DNA from 2 places in the Pseudoalteromonas sp. B131b genome. Region 1 is predicted to be linked to the other one. Evidence: predicted binding sites of a transcription regulator. Region 1 holds the regulator's gene; the other holds the start of a gene.
What was found. Region 1 encodes sigma-54, which starts transcription at its own class of promoters, with help from an activator protein. Its sites were predicted from a motif close to GTTGGCACGNNNNTNGNNT; they were not measured.
Positions count from the first base shown of each region.

Region 1 (7,964 bases):
AATGCAATGATAGACAAGATTAATGCGGATAATATTCAAGTAGATATAAAACTACTCACGATGCGTTCAGAGCAACCCGTTATTGTTACGGGACCCAATTTAAAGATCACCGGTAAAGGCCTTGAAGCCGATTTAAAAACTGAAGTGATAAAACTTATTAACCATACGCGAACTATATATTATGACCAATAAAATTTCAAAAATACTTATTATTCCGACACTTATACTAGCTTTCAACCTTAGCGCTGCTGAACAAGCGATTCAACCTGCAGCGAATCAAATATCAATAAGTGCCGACAAACAAGAAGGCCAATTAAAAGAAAACGTCGGAATTTTTGAAAAAAATGTTGAGATTATTCACGGCAACCGCCGTATTACAGCCGACCGTTTAGAAGTACATAAACGTGATGAATTAGGCGATAATAAACAGCTACTAATTGCAACTGGTAGCCCTGCATATTTCGAAGAAAAACAAACTGACGGCACTATAATGAGCGCCAGCGCAAACGAAGTTCGTTATGATGTAGCTAAACGATTTTTAACCCTTATTGGCGATGCACAAGTATCGCAAGCGGGTCAAAAAATAAATGCCAAGAGTATTACTTACGATATACAACAGCAATTAATTAGCGCTGAAAAAGACGAAAACTCAACCGATCGTGTGCATACTATTTTAGTACCTATTGAGACTAAAAAAGAAAAAAACGATAAAGGTCAGCCATGAGTACATTAAAAGCAGAACTATTAGCTAAAAGTTATAAAGGCCGTGAAGTTGTAAAAAATGTAGGTCTGGAAGTAAAGGCTGGCAGCATAGTCGGGTTACTTGGCCCTAATGGTGCAGGTAAAACCACAACGTTTTATATGATTGTAGGCCTTGTACCTAGTGATAAAGGCAAGATTTCTATCGACGATAACGATATTACTCTTTTACCTATGCATAGTCGTGCTAGATTAGGCATTGGTTACTTACCCCAAGAATCATCAATTTTTAGAAAGCTTACTGTTTATCAAAACTTAATGGCTATTTTAGAAACACGTAAAGAGCTAAATAAGCAAGCAAGAGAAGACACACTTAACAATTTATTAGATGAATTTAGTATTCAGCACATTCGTGATAGCCAAGGTATGGCATTATCAGGAGGCGAGCGTCGCCGAGTTGAAATAGCGCGAGCACTAGCCGCTGATCCTAAATTTATATTGCTTGATGAGCCTTTTGCTGGTGTTGACCCTATTTCAGTGTTAGATATAAAGAAAATAATAGAACATCTTAAAAATCGTGGTATTGGTGTGTTAATTACCGACCATAATGTAAGAGAAACTCTTGATGTTTGCGAAAAAGCCTACATAGTTTCTCATGGTGAGTTAATTGCATCAGGCACTCCAGAACACGTATTAAACGATAAAACAGTACGTGATGTTTATTTAGGCGAGCAATTTAGGCTGTAACATTTACGCCATGTCTTTAAGCATCTGCTAGTATTAATTATAACAACATAAAAGGATTGTTAGAGATACATGAGGCAATCATTACAGCTGCGCATGGGCCAGCAACTTACAATGACTCCACAGCTGCAACAAGCAATTCGCCTGTTGCAACTCAGTACATTGGATCTCCAGCAAGAAATACAAGAAGCACTCGACAGCAACCCCCTATTAGAGGTTGAAGAGCAAGATTACGCCGAAGATTCTGCTGGTAAAAACGAGCAAAAAGCAGATAACGACGATGTCACTGTTAGCGCAAATGCTGATGATGTTCCGAGCGAATATGAGCAAGACAGTGGTGAAGCACTTGCTAAAGATACGCTAAGTGATGAAATGGCTATGGATGTTAGTTGGGATGAATATATGAGCGCAGCCCCAGCATCATCATCAGGACCAATGCCTGAAGATGAATCTATATACCAAGGCTCCTCAACTGAAACGCTCCATGAATACCTAATGTGGCAACTACAACTGACTCCCTTTAGTCCTACCGATGAAGCGATTGCGATTGCGATTGTTGAAGCCGTCGATGATTCGGGTATTTTAACACTGAGCTGCGAAGAAATTTTAGAAAGTTTTAATCAAGAGAACGAAGAAGACAACGAAGTTGAACTTGACGAAATAGAAGCTGTTTTAAAAAGAATTCAATTGTTTGACCCTGTTGGTATTGCAGCACGTAGTTTACAAGAATGCTTATGTATTCAGCTGAACCAATACGATAAAGAAACACCCTATATTAATGAAACAAAAATGATTTTAACCGAGCACATTGATCTATTAGCTGCTCGCGACTATCGTACATTAATGAAAAAAACAAAGCTCAAAGAAGAAGAGCTTAAAGAAATAATGACTTTAATACATACTCTTAGCCCAAAACCGGCGGATACTATAGTTAGAGAAGAATCTGAGTATGTAATTCCTGATGTATCGGTGAAAAAAATAAAAGGTCGCTGGGTTGTTGAACTAAACCCAGATAGCATGCCTAAAATCAGAGTCAACAGCCAATATGCAGCAATGTCACGCACCGTTAAATCAAGTGGTGATAGCCAGTTTATTCGCTCGCATCTACAAGAAGCTAAATGGTTTATTAAAAGTTTAGAAAGTAGAAACGATACACTATTAAAAGTAACTAATTGTATTGTTAAGCAACAACAAGGTTTTTTTGAGCATGGCCCAGAAGCCATGAAACCAATGGTTTTAAATGATGTAGCAGAAATGGTCGAAATGCACGAATCAACTATTTCACGCGTAACAACTCAAAAATATATGCATACACCTCGCGGTATTTTTGAGCTTAAATATTTTTTCTCAAGCCATGTAAGTACTGAAAATGGAGGCGAATGCTCATCAACAGCAATACGCGCTCTCATTAAAAAATTAATCGCAGCAGAAAACTCAGCAAAACCATTGAGTGATAGTAAAATTGCAGATATATTAGCTGAGCAAGGAATAAAAGTAGCGAGACGTACAATCGCAAAGTATCGCGAATCTCTAGCTATTCCACCGTCAAATCAGCGAAAAAGTTTGATTTAAGACGCTAAACAAAGAGGGTAATGCTTATGCAACTAAACTTAACTGGTCGTCACGTAGAAGTAACTGATTCATTAAGAGATTATGTAAATACCAAATTTGCGAAGCTAGAAAGACACTCAGATCATATTAATAATGTTCATGTCATTCTTGATATAGAAAAATCAAACCAAAAAGCTGAGGCAACGATTCATGTAAGTGGAGCTGAGTTATTTGCCTCTACTGAACATCAAGATATGTACGCCGCCATTGACTCGCTGATTGACAAGCTCGATCGCCAAGTTATTAAACACAAAGAGAAGCTTGCTCGACACTAATATTATGAAATTAAGTTCACTTATATGCCAGGACTGCAGCAGAGCTGCGGTCCTTTTTAATAGTAAAAAAAGAATTTTAGAGTTCATCAGTCAACTTGCTCATGACAAGCTTCCATATCTTTCTCAACAAGATATTCTCAGCGCCTTAATGAATAGAGAAAAACTGGGAAGCACTGGTATAGGAAGAGGTATTGCAATCCCTCATGGGCGAATGAGCGGTGCAGAAGAGCCTTTAGCACTCGTATTAGTAAGCGAAACACCTATTAATTTTGATGCAATAGATAATCGCCCTGTTGATATATTTGTTGCTCTCATCGTACCTGATGGCGATAACCAGCAGCACTTAAAGACGCTCGCAACGATAGCTGATAAACTAAATAATAAAGATTTTTGTAAACAGTTACGCAGCGCAAAATCAGATACTGAACTGTATCAAGTTATTGTAGAACAATCGTAATTAACATAATGGGTGATAAATGGAATTAATTATCATAAGTGGCCGTTCCGGTTCTGGAAAATCGGTTGCTTTACGCGTAGTTGAAGATTTAGGTTATTATTGCGTAGATAATATTCCAATTAATCTGCTACCTTCTTTAGTGAGAAGTGTATCTGATAACTACGACAAAATTGCAGTTAGTATTGATGTCCGTAATTTACCAAAAGAGCAAGATGAATTTAACGATATCCTTGAATACTTACCTGGCTTTGCTAAACCGACTCTGTTTTATCTAGACAGTGAGGATCAAACATTAATTAAACGTTTTTCTGAGACTCGCCGTCTACACCCGTTATCAGTTGACTCATTACCTCTTGATTTAGCTATAAAAAAAGAAAAAGAACTACTCGATGTTCTCACTACTCGCGCTGACTATATGATCGACACGAGTGATTTAAGTGTTCATCAACTTGCTGAATCAATTCGTGAAAAAATTCTGGGTAAAAAAGATAAACAACTCATTGTTACTTTTGAGTCATTTGGCTTTAAACACGGCATTCCTAAGGAAGCTGATTATGTCTTTGATGCACGCTTTTTACCGAACCCACATTGGGAGCCAGAATTAAAACCTTTAAATGGCTTAGACCAACCCGTAAAGGATTACTTAGCCAGCCACAGCATTGTCCAAAAGTTCACTTGGCAAATTCAAACTTTTGTACAAACATGGTTGCCACATTTAGAGCGAAATAACCGTAGCTACTTAACTATTGCTATAGGTTGTACTGGTGGGCAACATCGCTCAGTATATTTAGCACAAACGATTGGTGAAAGTTTTTCGATGACACATCCAAATGTAAAAATCCGCCATAGAGAACAAGAAAAATAACTCATTCAAAATAATCATCTGTTCAGCTTAGGTAGAGTAACTTATGCGTTTAGAAGACACTTTTTTAATAAAAAATAAATTAGGACTTCATGCAAGAGCCGCTACAGTATTAGCGCAACTTGCAATTAAATTTGATGCCTCAATCATGATATATCAAGATGATAAAGAAGCGCCTGGGGACAGTGTATTGGCTTTAATGCTACTGGAAAGCAGTCAAGGAAAAGAGGTAAAAGTAGTGTGTGAGGGCCCTGATGCCGAACAAGCTTTACATGCCGTTGGTCAATTGATAGCACAACGCTTTAATGAAGAAGAATAGCACTTAGCTAAAAACCGAAACTAAGATAAACTAAATGTGGTTAATTACCCCATTAATAAACCTCCCTATCCATAGTTATATAAAAATCAATAAGGACGCCAATGCCTGAAGCTTTTGAACAAGACTATCCACTACAACAATTAAAACAAGTGACAAAGTCGCTTAACAGTGGTCAATTTGTTCAAGTTAGGCGGATGTTAGCAAAAACAGCTCCTTGTGATACCGCATTATTATTAGAGTCATCGCCGCATAAAATTCGCCGACTACTTTGGCAATTGGTTGACCCTGATGTACAAGGTGATGTTCTTGAAGAGCTTTCCGAAGATGTTCGTTTAGGCATTATTGCCCAAATGGAACCTGAGCACATTGCAGCCGCAACTGAAGACATGGGCCACGATGACTTAGGTGAAGTACTCCGTAGTTTACCAGACACCGTTTATAAAGACGTTGTCAGCGCGATGGATATTCAAGACCGTGAGCGTGCAACACAAGCACTTTCATATCAAGAGCGTTCAGCTGGCGCGCTAATGAACACCGATACGGTAACCATTCGTCCTGATGTAACGCTCGATGTTGTACTTAGATATATTAGGCTACGTGGGGAGCTACCAGAAGGTACAGATGACCTATATGTTGTTGATAAACACAACTGTTTTATAGGCGCTCTATCACTGAGTACGTTATTAACGAACCCACCTGAAAAAATTGTTCGCGATTTGATGGATGAAGATTGTGAATCAATCCCAATTTCAATGGATGAAAGTGAAGTCGCGCAACTATTTGAGCGCCATAATTGGATATCAGCACCTGTTGTGGATGATAACGATCAATTACTTGGTCGTGTCACTATCGATGATATTGTTGACGTAATTCGAGAAGATGCAGAGCATAGTTTACTAGGCTTAGCCGGTCTAGATGATGAAGAAGATACCTTTGCGCCAGTACTAAAAAGCTCTAAAAAACGCTCAGTTTGGTTAGGTGTCAATTTACTAACCGCACTTGCAGCTGCCTTTGTTGCTAGCTTTTTTGAAGGAACACTAGATGTTTTACCTATTTTGGCGGTACTAAACGGTATTGTCCCTTCTATGGGTGGCGTTGCAGGAAGTCAATCGTTAACGCTTGTTATACGCGGTATTGCGGTAGGCCATATAAACCAAACAAACCAACGTTTTTTAATGATGAAAGAACTTGCCATTGGTGCGTTAAACGGTATTTTGTGGTCATTATTAATTGCAGGTGTTATTGCCCTATGGCAATGGGACTTTATGCTTGGTGGTGTACTTGCCTTCGCTATGTTTATGAACTTAGTCGTGGCTGGTGTGGCTGGCGCAAGTATTCCAATAATACTTAAAAGAATGAATATAGACCCCGCACTTGCAGGGAGTGTGGTGCTAACCACTGTGACAGATATTGTTGGTATATTCGCCTTTTTAGGAACTGCTACCTGGTTGCTGGTATAAATTAGAATTTTTTGCAAATAACTAAAGTAAAAAATACTTAGGGTAAAGCAGCAATTATGACAACGAATATCAAGAATAAAAAAGTGACACCCAAAAAAACGCTAAAACAAAAAAGCGTATCCATATTAAAAAGTGTATTGGTATATAGCTCTATATTTTTCGTCATTTATACCGCCGTCAATTGGTGGCGGCAACCTGTCATGCCAGCAAATCCTCAATTACAATTAACAGATTATAAAGGGCAAAACATTGATCTAGCAGCAATGAGCCAAGATAAACCAACCCTTGTGTATTTTTGGGGAACTTGGTGCTCTATTTGTAGTATTACCTCCCTGCCATAAACGAACTCGCAAACGAGAATAATTATCCTGTCGTGAGCATCGCAATAAAATCAGGTTCTGATCAAGAACTACATAACTATCTAAATGATCATGGCTACAGTTTTACGACCGTCAACGATCAACACAGTGAGATATTTACCGCTTGGCAAGGGCAAGTCACGCCATCTTATATAATCTTAAAAGATAATAAAATGACGCAAGGGCTAACAGGTATTCAGCCGTTATGGTCACTTAAATTACGTTTGTGGTTATCATCAACGTTATAAGGAAGAACTGACTGCAAATATATAGGCACTAAATACGCGCAGCTCAAAGAGGGGCTCTAAAAGCTCACTCTTTATCATCTACAATAATATTGATAATAAAGAGCAAGGTTAACTCAACTTACGTATTACGAAGGCTGAAAAGCGCGTATCGCAATTAAACTAATAACTGGCAGATTGAATTACTAACGTGTACTTTGACGATTACCACCTACTTTTGGTTTAGTGTTTGCCTTTTTAAATTGGCTAAAACCGGTATGTCGCGTTAATGCTGGTCGCCCGCCTTTTTTACCGCCTTTACCTATTTTTTCATCACGCCCTTCTTCTGGCACTAAACAGTTAGGCCCTTTACCAATTAAATTAGCTTTACCCATTTTACGTAGTGCTTCACGTATCATCGGCCAACCTGCTGCATCATGGTAGCGTAAAATAGCTTTATGCAATCTACGTTGGCGAGCGCCTTTAGGTACTGGAACAACTTCTGAGTTGTTTTTTATATTACGTAAAGAGTTCATCTCTGTATGGTAAATAGTCGTCGCATTAGCCATAGGTGATGGGTAAAAATTTTGTACCTGATCAAGCTTAAAGTCGTTTGATTTAAGCCATAAAGCCATATTTACCATGTCTTCATCTTTTGTACCTGGGTGAGCAGATATAAAGTAAGGAATTAAATACTGCTTTTTACCGGCTTCTTTAGAGTACTTATCAAATAGTTCTTTAAATTGATCGTACGCTCCCATACCTGGTTTCATCATTTTTGATAATGGACCATCCTCTGTATGCTCTGGCGCTATTTTTAAGTAGCCACCCACATGATGAGTTACTAACTCTTTAACGTAACGAGGGTCGCGTACAGCTAGGTCATAACGAACACCTGAAGCAATCAATACCTTTTTAATACCCTTAACTTCACGTGCTTTTTTATACAAATCT
Region 1 is NZ_JARLUZ010000001.1:211,085-219,048, forward strand. It holds gene lptC (LPS export ABC transporter periplasmic protein LptC) at 1-192, shown strand, start outside; gene lptA (lipopolysaccharide transport periplasmic protein LptA) at 182-724, shown strand; gene lptB (LPS export ABC transporter ATP-binding protein) at 721-1,446, shown strand; gene P4S65_RS01055 (RNA polymerase factor sigma-54) at 1,516-3,015, shown strand; gene hpf (ribosome hibernation promoting factor) at 3,042-3,329, shown strand; gene ptsN (PTS IIA-like nitrogen regulatory protein PtsN) at 3,334-3,786, shown strand; gene rapZ (RNase adapter RapZ) at 3,806-4,651, shown strand; gene P4S65_RS01075 (HPr family phosphocarrier protein) at 4,695-4,967, shown strand; gene mgtE (magnesium transporter) at 5,069-6,427, shown strand; gene P4S65_RS01085 (hypothetical protein) at 6,484-6,768, shown strand; gene P4S65_RS01090 (hypothetical protein) at 6,801-7,034, shown strand; gene P4S65_RS01095 (YgiQ family radical SAM protein) at 7,217-7,964, opposite strand, start outside.

Region 2 (7,964 bases), 1.7 Mb from region 1:
GATGCATCAGTCGATGAATCACCACTGGTTAAGGCTTCTTTACGAAGTGAATCTAAGTTGCCTAAATCAAAAAAGTTTTGCTTATCGAGATGATTTGTTTCCATCAGCTTTTTGACACAATAATGAGTAATGCAATTAAAATGCAAAAATTGAGCCAGTTGACTAACTTTAAATTAGATATATTGCGAGGGGATGATTTTGCCCTAGTAAAAATGTTACTAGGGCGTATTTAAATACTAAATAACAACTAGTTGACCGTTTATTGCACCAGCCTCTTTTAGCGCTTCAAGAATTGCCATCAAATCACCTGGTGCAGCACCAACTTCATTGATCGCTCTGACTAAATCGTCCAAGCTAACACCTGGATTAAATACAAATGCACGTGAATCATCCTGATTCACATCGATAATACTTTGATTAGTAACGGCGGTTTCACCTTCACTTAATGCATTAGGCTGAGATACATTTTGTTGCTCTGTAATCGTCACAGTTAAACCACCATGAGTAATTGCGGCAGGCTGTAGCTTTACATTTTTCCCGATTACAATCGTACCCGTACGAGAGTTAACAATAATTTTTGCTGCGTTATCCGCAGGGGTAAACTCTAAGTTTTCAAGTGTTGATAAATACGATACACGTTGTGATGCATCTCTTGGGGCAATAACACGAATAGATGCAGCATCAATTGCCTGTGCGCTATTGGGACCAACTAAGTCGTTTATCGTACTTTCTAAACGTTTCGCTGTTGTAAAATCTGGGCGATTTAAATTAAAAGTAATATAGTCGCTTTGCATAAATGGACTTTTAACGGCACGTTCAACAGTAGCACCATTGGGAATTCGACCGACGGTGGGTGTATTTATAACAACCTTGCTGCCATCCAACCCCTCAGCTCCTAAGCCGCCAACAATAAGGCTACCTTGTGCTATAGCGTATACATTCCCATCAACACCTTTTAAAAATGTTTGAATTAAAGTACCACCGCGCAAACTACCGGCACTGCCAATAGACGACACGGTAATATCAATTGTTTGTCCTGGTTTTCTGAACGCAGGTAACTCTGCATGCACAGCAACAGCAGCCACATTTTTAATTTTAGGGCTTAAATTAGCCGGCAGTGTAATACCAAAATTACTTAACATGCCCTTGAAACTCTGTTGGGTAAACTTACTTTGCTCGCCAGTCCCAGGTAAGCCAACAACTAACCCGTAACCCACTAATTGGTTAGAACGCACACCTTCAACCATAGAGATATCTTTAATACGCTCTGCATGTGCCGAAAATTGGCATCCCAGCAAAACAATTAAACAAAAAAACTTAAATACATTCATATTGAATGTCCTCTAAAAAGGAAAGAGCGAGCTACTAAAAAAGCGCGTTAACCAACCAGCACTTTGTGCCTCTTGGGTTTGCCCTTTTCCTGAATATTGAATCCGTGCATTGGCTATTCGGTTTGACTCAACCGTATTATCTGAGCCAACATCTTGCGGGCGCACTAACCCTTCTAAGCGAATAAACTCTTCGCCTGTATTAAGAGTTAACCATTTTTCACCTCGAATAACTAAGTTACCGTTTGGTAAAACACGCATCACATTAACCGATATATTGCCAAATAAACTATTTGATTGATTTGATTTAGAGTCACCAGAAAACGATGAATCACTGCCAATTCCAAATTGAATACTGTCGCCACCGATATTAACCGGAAGTCCCCCCAAACCAATTACAGGGTCAAGGCTCGTGTCAGATTGCTTATCTGTTTCTGTTTTTGCCGCTTTTGTAGCTTGGGTAGATTCTTGCAATTTAACCGTAATGATATCGCCGGTACGCAGAGCTTTTCTGTCCGCGTATAAATCGTTCGACACATTCGTGTTAAATAAAGAGCCAGTTGCTACAACAGGTTCTATATTTGGTTCTGGGTACATTGGCGCATAGTAAGGATCGTCTTGCACTATTTCACTATTTTGTGTTGATACACACCCACTTAAAAATAGAGTGCCTGCCGCAAATAACATAATATTACGCATATTCTGCCCCTAAACCTTATAGTTGCTGATTGATATAACTCATCATTTCGTCGACGGCTGAAATTACTTTTGAATTCATTTCATAAATACGTTGAGTTTCGATAAGATTTACCAGCTCTTCTGTGACATTTACGTTTGATGTTTCAAGAGAGCCTTGAATTATAGTACCTAACCCCTCAACCCCAGGGTTACCCTGCACTGGAGCACCACTCACTGCTGTCTCGGTATATAAGTTTTGCCCGATAGGCTCAAGACCCGATGGATTAATAAAGTCACTAATGGTGATCTGACCAATTACTACGTTATCGGCTTGACCTGCAACACGCACAGATACTTCTCCGTCTTGCGAAACAGTAATTGACTGTGCATCATCAGGTACATTCATTTCAGGTTGGACAACATAGCCAGCACCCGATGTAACAACTCGCCCGTCACCGTCCGTAGTAAATTGGCCATTACGTGAGTAAGCAATATTACCATCTGGTTGTAATACTTCAAAAAAACCAGGGCCTGAAATCATCCAGTCAAGTGAATTTTCAGTAGTTAGCATATTACCTTGCGAAAAGTTTTTTGATTCGCTACAACTTTGGCACCCGCCCCTAGCATTAAGCCCGATGGCATTTCGGTATCTTGCGATGAACGACCGCCAGGCTGATTAATATTTTGATAAAGTAAATCTTCAAATATAGCGCGGCTTTTTTTATAGCCCACCGTACTGGCATTTGCTAAATTATTTGAAATAACCGAAATATCAGTTTGTTGGGCATCAAGCCCTGTTTTACTAATCCATAATGCAGGATTCATAATAATGTCCTCATTTTAAAGTTAAACTATGCGTAACAACTGATCTTGACGTTCGTCAATTTCTTCAGCTGTCTTCATCAGTTTGACTTGTAGTTCAAATTGGCGTTGATGACTTATCATATCGACCATTTCATGAACTGGGTTCACATTCGACATTTCTAAGGTTCCACTCAATACTTTTACATTAGCAGAAGTATCAACAACTTGATTTGGTTTTGGTCTAAATAAGCCATCATTACCTTTTTCAAGTTGTGAGTTATTTGCTTCAACTACTTTTAAGCGATCAACCTCTTCTAAAAAATTCGCTGGTGCGCCTTGCGGACGAACCTGGATAGCACCATCTTGGCTAAATTCAATTTTTTCAATCGGTACAGGCAGTATAATCGGACCACCTTCGCCAATAACTTGGCGGCCATGACTTGTTACCAGCATACCTTCTGCCGTGATATTAAGCGTACCTACTTTAGTGTAAGCTTCATTACCCGACGCATCTTGCACACTCAGCCATGCGTTATCGCTCATTGCAATATCTAAATCTCTGCCTGTTTCAACTATGCCACCCGATGTCATATTTGAACCTGGACGTTCTTGCATCGAAAATACACGGGTTGGCAGCCCTTCACCAAACGCTTGCATAGAACGCGCTTGAGCAAAGTCTGATTTAAAGCCTGTAGTATTAGCATTCGCCAAATTATTGGCTTTAAGGGCAAGCCCCTGTAGGCTCTGCTTAGCACCAGAGGCCGCAATGTAGACCATTTTGTCCATAACATCGACTCACATAAAAAATCTATAACTATACAAATGCAAAATAGATGCCAGATCACGATTGACGTAAAATTAAGGTAATAAAATAAACATTTCTTGCAGTAGATGACTCACAGACTAAAAATAAAAAGGCTGCAAAATGCAGCCTTTTTATTTTTAGTTTAATGAATCTTAGCTTATCGAATCTGCAGAATACTTTGCTGAATTGTTGAGTTAACTTCAAGCGCTCGAGAGTTAGCTTGGAAATTACGCTGAGCACTTATTAAATCAACAAGTTCATTTGTTAAATTAACATTTGATTGCTCTAATGCGGATGAATTGATAGAACCTAATGTACCAGAGCCAGGCTCACCAGCAATAGGCTCTCCCGATGTTAAGCTCTTTTTCCAAGCTGTATCACCAACTTGTTGTAAGCCTTGTGAATTTGAAAAACGCACCATAGCAACCTGTCCTAAGAAAGTTGAATCACCATTACTATAAGAAGCAACAACTTTCCCATCAGAACCAATATCAATACCCGCTAAACGACCTACAGTTGCACCATCTTGTTCTAAAGCTTTCACCTCAAAGCGGCTTGCATACTGAGTTGGTACTTTATTTGCTGTACCTGCTTCGTCGCGCCAGTTCAGCTCAACACCTGTATCTGGAAAAGATGCACCATTAGTTAATAACGTAGATAATCCAGTTGTGGCACCTGCTGGTAAAACTAGTTCATCAAAAGTAGTAGCGCTTGTGTTAGCAACTCCATTTGTAGTTTCAGGTAAACCATTTGAACTAAAGCCAATCGTCGTTAAAGCGGTGTACGGGGTTGTAGTTTGCTCTCCACCAGAGGTGGGATCAATAACTTTACCATCTAAGGTAGCATGTATATCCCATTCGTTAGGGTTGGTTGTAGGGTCTTTTTTTACAAAAAAGTATTGCAAAACATGTGCCTCACCTAGCGAATCATACACAGTCGTCGAAGTCGATGAATTATACGTAGCACTTTCTGCTGGATCAAAAGCAAGTGTAGGTGCATCAACACGCGAATCTAAATTAAATGAGCTGTAGACGCTCGAAGTTGCACGAGGCGATCCAGAAGAATCTGGTATTTGCAATGCTGATGAAGTACTCAAACTTACTGAAGTCGTATCACCTGTGGCCTCATCGACTGGAAAACCCTGTAAAAAGTTTCCTTTAGCATCAACGACAAAGTTATCTTTATTTAGCTTGAACGCACCAGCACGTGTGTAAGTAAAATCTTGTGCTCCAAGATCTTGACTCATTGCGAAATAGCCTTCACCTGTAATAGCCAAATCGAGAGAATTATTTGTGAATTGCAATGAGCCTTGGTGAAACTGCTGAGCAACCATGGTAGTTTGCACACCGTCGCCATTCTTAGTTTTCCCCGAACTGAAAACTGATGATGCATATACATCAGCGAACTCTGCTCGCGATTCTTTAAAACCAGTTGTATTTACGTTTGCTATATTATTTGCTGTAACGTCTAAATCTTTTTGAGCGGCAGCTAGGCCGGTTAGTGCAATATTGAAGCTCATAATTCACCTTTAACCTGTTAATCTTTAGCCTGCTGGCAGGCGAAGTATACTTAAAATCTATTACGCGATTTCTGCAACATCTGTCAGCCTAACCGCACCTTCTTTAGTGTTAATTATGATGCCATTTGCACCATTGATATTTACACTCTCAATATTTTTAAAAGTGGCAATTGGTAAGCTAGAGAATTCACCATTAGTACTACCTTCAGCTTTTATAGTGTACTCACCTTCAGGCAAACGCTCACCATCCTCATTTTTTCCATCCCAAGCAAAGCGAACAGCTCCAGCAGATTGTGCACCTAACTCAATACTTCTCACTAATTGCCCTGATTCATCAGTAATTCGGAGCGTTAAATTTTCAACCGCATTTTCGGCAACAACAGAACCTCTCGCATCACCTACTGCATTTAAATCTAACGTATCTGATTCTAATAATGCCTGCTTACCCACCAAAGTAGATGCCTGTAAAGCTGAATTTGAAGTCATTGACGCCGCAAGTGACTCAAAATTACTATTGAGATTCGAAATTCCTTCGGCCATAGTAAAGCTAGTCATTTGCGCAATCATTTGATCATTGTCCGCAGGTTTACTGGGATCTTGAAACGATAATTGCTGAGTTAACAACGAGAAAAAATCTTCTTGTGTTAACTCATCACTTTTTTCTTCTGTTGCAACTTGACTATCTTGCCAGCGCAAAGAATCTAAATAGGATGAAGATGTATTTATATCGTTGTTCATAACCTACCCTCCGTTACCGCTGCCCTAGCAGAAGCGTTTTACTTAACATTTGCTTTGCTGCATCAGCAACTTGCACGTTTGTTTGATAAGAACGAGAAGCAGAAATCATATTAGCCATCTCCTCAACAACATTAACGTTGGGTTTATAAATATAGCCATTTTCATCCGCACTGGGATGATTTGGATTATACTCAATCTGTAATGGAGCACTGCTTTCAACAATGCCTAAAACTTTAACACCAACGGAGGAGCCCTGTGGATTACTTGCTGACGCTGAAGCTTTGGTAAGTTCAGCTGCAAAAACAGGTTGTCGCGCTCGATATGTTTTGTCTTGAGAAGAACTAATCGTATTTGCATTGGAGATATTGCTCGCAGTGGTATTTAAGCGTACATTTTGTGCGCTCATACCTGAACCAGCAATATCAAATACATTGTATAAACTCATAATTTTTATCCTTGACTACCGAGTGCTTTTTTCAGACCTTTAAATCTACCGCTTAAAAACTGCAAGCTGGCCTGATACTCCATAGCATTCTGTGTATACAAGTTTCGTTCCACTTGTATATCAACCGAGTTACCATCACCCGTATCCGCTTGATTTGGTAGGCGAAACAATTCTGAATCACCCATACTACGAGTACCACCACCGATGTGTTTATCGTTAGTTCGTACCATTGTATTGCCGCTTTGCTGGTTTGATCTTGCCGCTTTTAATGCAGAGGCAAAATCAATATCTTTTGCTTTGTAGCCCGGCGTATCAGCATTCGCAATATTAGTTGCAATTACTTCTGCTCGTTGTGAACGGAGCAACATAGCTTGCGGATGCACACCTAATGCCTTATCAAAACTGATAGCCATAACCATCTCCAAAAAATTGACTTACCTTGAATAAAGCAAAAAATACGCCATTAATACTAGAGTGGCGATTATTTATATAAGGTTATGTATTTAAAAGAAAAATGACGCTAGGCGCGTCATTTATATAGGGAAGGAGTTACTATTACAGCTTTTTTTGATAAATAATGCCAGGGTTGCATCGTACCATGTCAAATTCACTGCTTAAGCCTGTCATTGACTCTGATGCACCCAAAAATAAGTAACCTTTAGGATTCAGTGCTTGAGCAAATTGACTAATAATTTTAGCTTTGACTTCTGGGGCAAAATATATAAGTACATTTCGACAAAATATAATATCGAATTTGCCCATAAGTGCGTAAGAATCAAGTAGATTTAAATGCCTAAAGCTAACTTGCTTTTTTATTGAATCATTTACTTGGGCCATACCATTGCCGCTATCTTTAAAAAACTTTTTACGGCGCTCCGCAGAAAGACCTCGTGCTAAAGCCAATGCATCGTATTCACCATTTTTACACATATCAAGCATCGTATTAGAGATATCGGTGCCAATAATTTGCGCCCCCATCCGTAACACATTAGGCTGCTTTGCTTGAAACTCAGCAACAGACATTGAAATAGAGTATGGTTCTTGACCAGAAGAACTCGCTGCCGACCAAATTTTTAGTGGTCTTCTTAGCTCCTTAAATTCCGGGAAAAGCTTATTTTGAAGCAATTCAAACGGGTATTGATCTCTAAACCACAACGTTTCATTCGTAGTCATTGCGTCTACAACCGCAGCTCGAAGCTGTCGCTCATGAGGACCCAGCGTTTTGCTAACCAGCTCTGATAAAGATTCTACATTAAATCGAGTCATTAACGGCGCAAGTCGGCTTTTCACCAAATATTGTTTATTTTCACCTAAAACGATCCCGCATTGCTGCTCCAAAAACGAACGAAACTGATCGTATTCACTTTGCTGCAAATCTTTATTATTCAAATTAGTAACACCTATTTTTATTAATCACAATGAACCCATTTTTTCACAGCAGTTGCTAGTTCATCTGGGTTAAATTTTGCAATAAAGTCATCAGCCCCTACTTTTTCAATCATCGCCTGATTAAAAACACCACTCAATGAAGTATGTAAAATAACATGTAAAGGGGCGAGTTTAGGATCTGCTTTAATTTCTGCCGTTAACGTATAGCCATCCATTTCAGGCATTTCAACATCAGATATAAGTAAAGCGACACGTTCG
Region 2 is NZ_JARLUZ010000001.1:1,921,452-1,929,415, reverse strand. It holds gene flgJ (flagellar assembly peptidoglycan hydrolase FlgJ) at 1-104, opposite strand, end outside; gene P4S65_RS08765 (flagellar basal body P-ring protein FlgI) at 237-1,331, opposite strand; gene flgH (flagellar basal body L-ring protein FlgH) at 1,344-2,027, opposite strand; partial or broken gene flgG (flagellar basal-body rod protein FlgG) at 2,044-2,831, opposite strand; gene P4S65_RS08750 (flagellar basal body rod protein FlgF) at 2,853-3,596, opposite strand; gene flgE (flagellar hook protein FlgE) at 3,773-5,134, opposite strand; gene P4S65_RS08740 (flagellar hook assembly protein FlgD) at 5,195-5,872, opposite strand; gene flgC (flagellar basal body rod protein FlgC) at 5,886-6,317, opposite strand; gene flgB (flagellar basal body rod protein FlgB) at 6,323-6,730, opposite strand; gene P4S65_RS08725 (CheR family methyltransferase) at 6,873-7,706, opposite strand; gene P4S65_RS08720 (chemotaxis protein) at 7,727-7,964, opposite strand, start outside.
Region 2: the regulator sigma-54 is predicted to act here: its motif matches at 3,633-3,651, upstream of P4S65_RS08750 (flagellar basal body rod protein FlgF).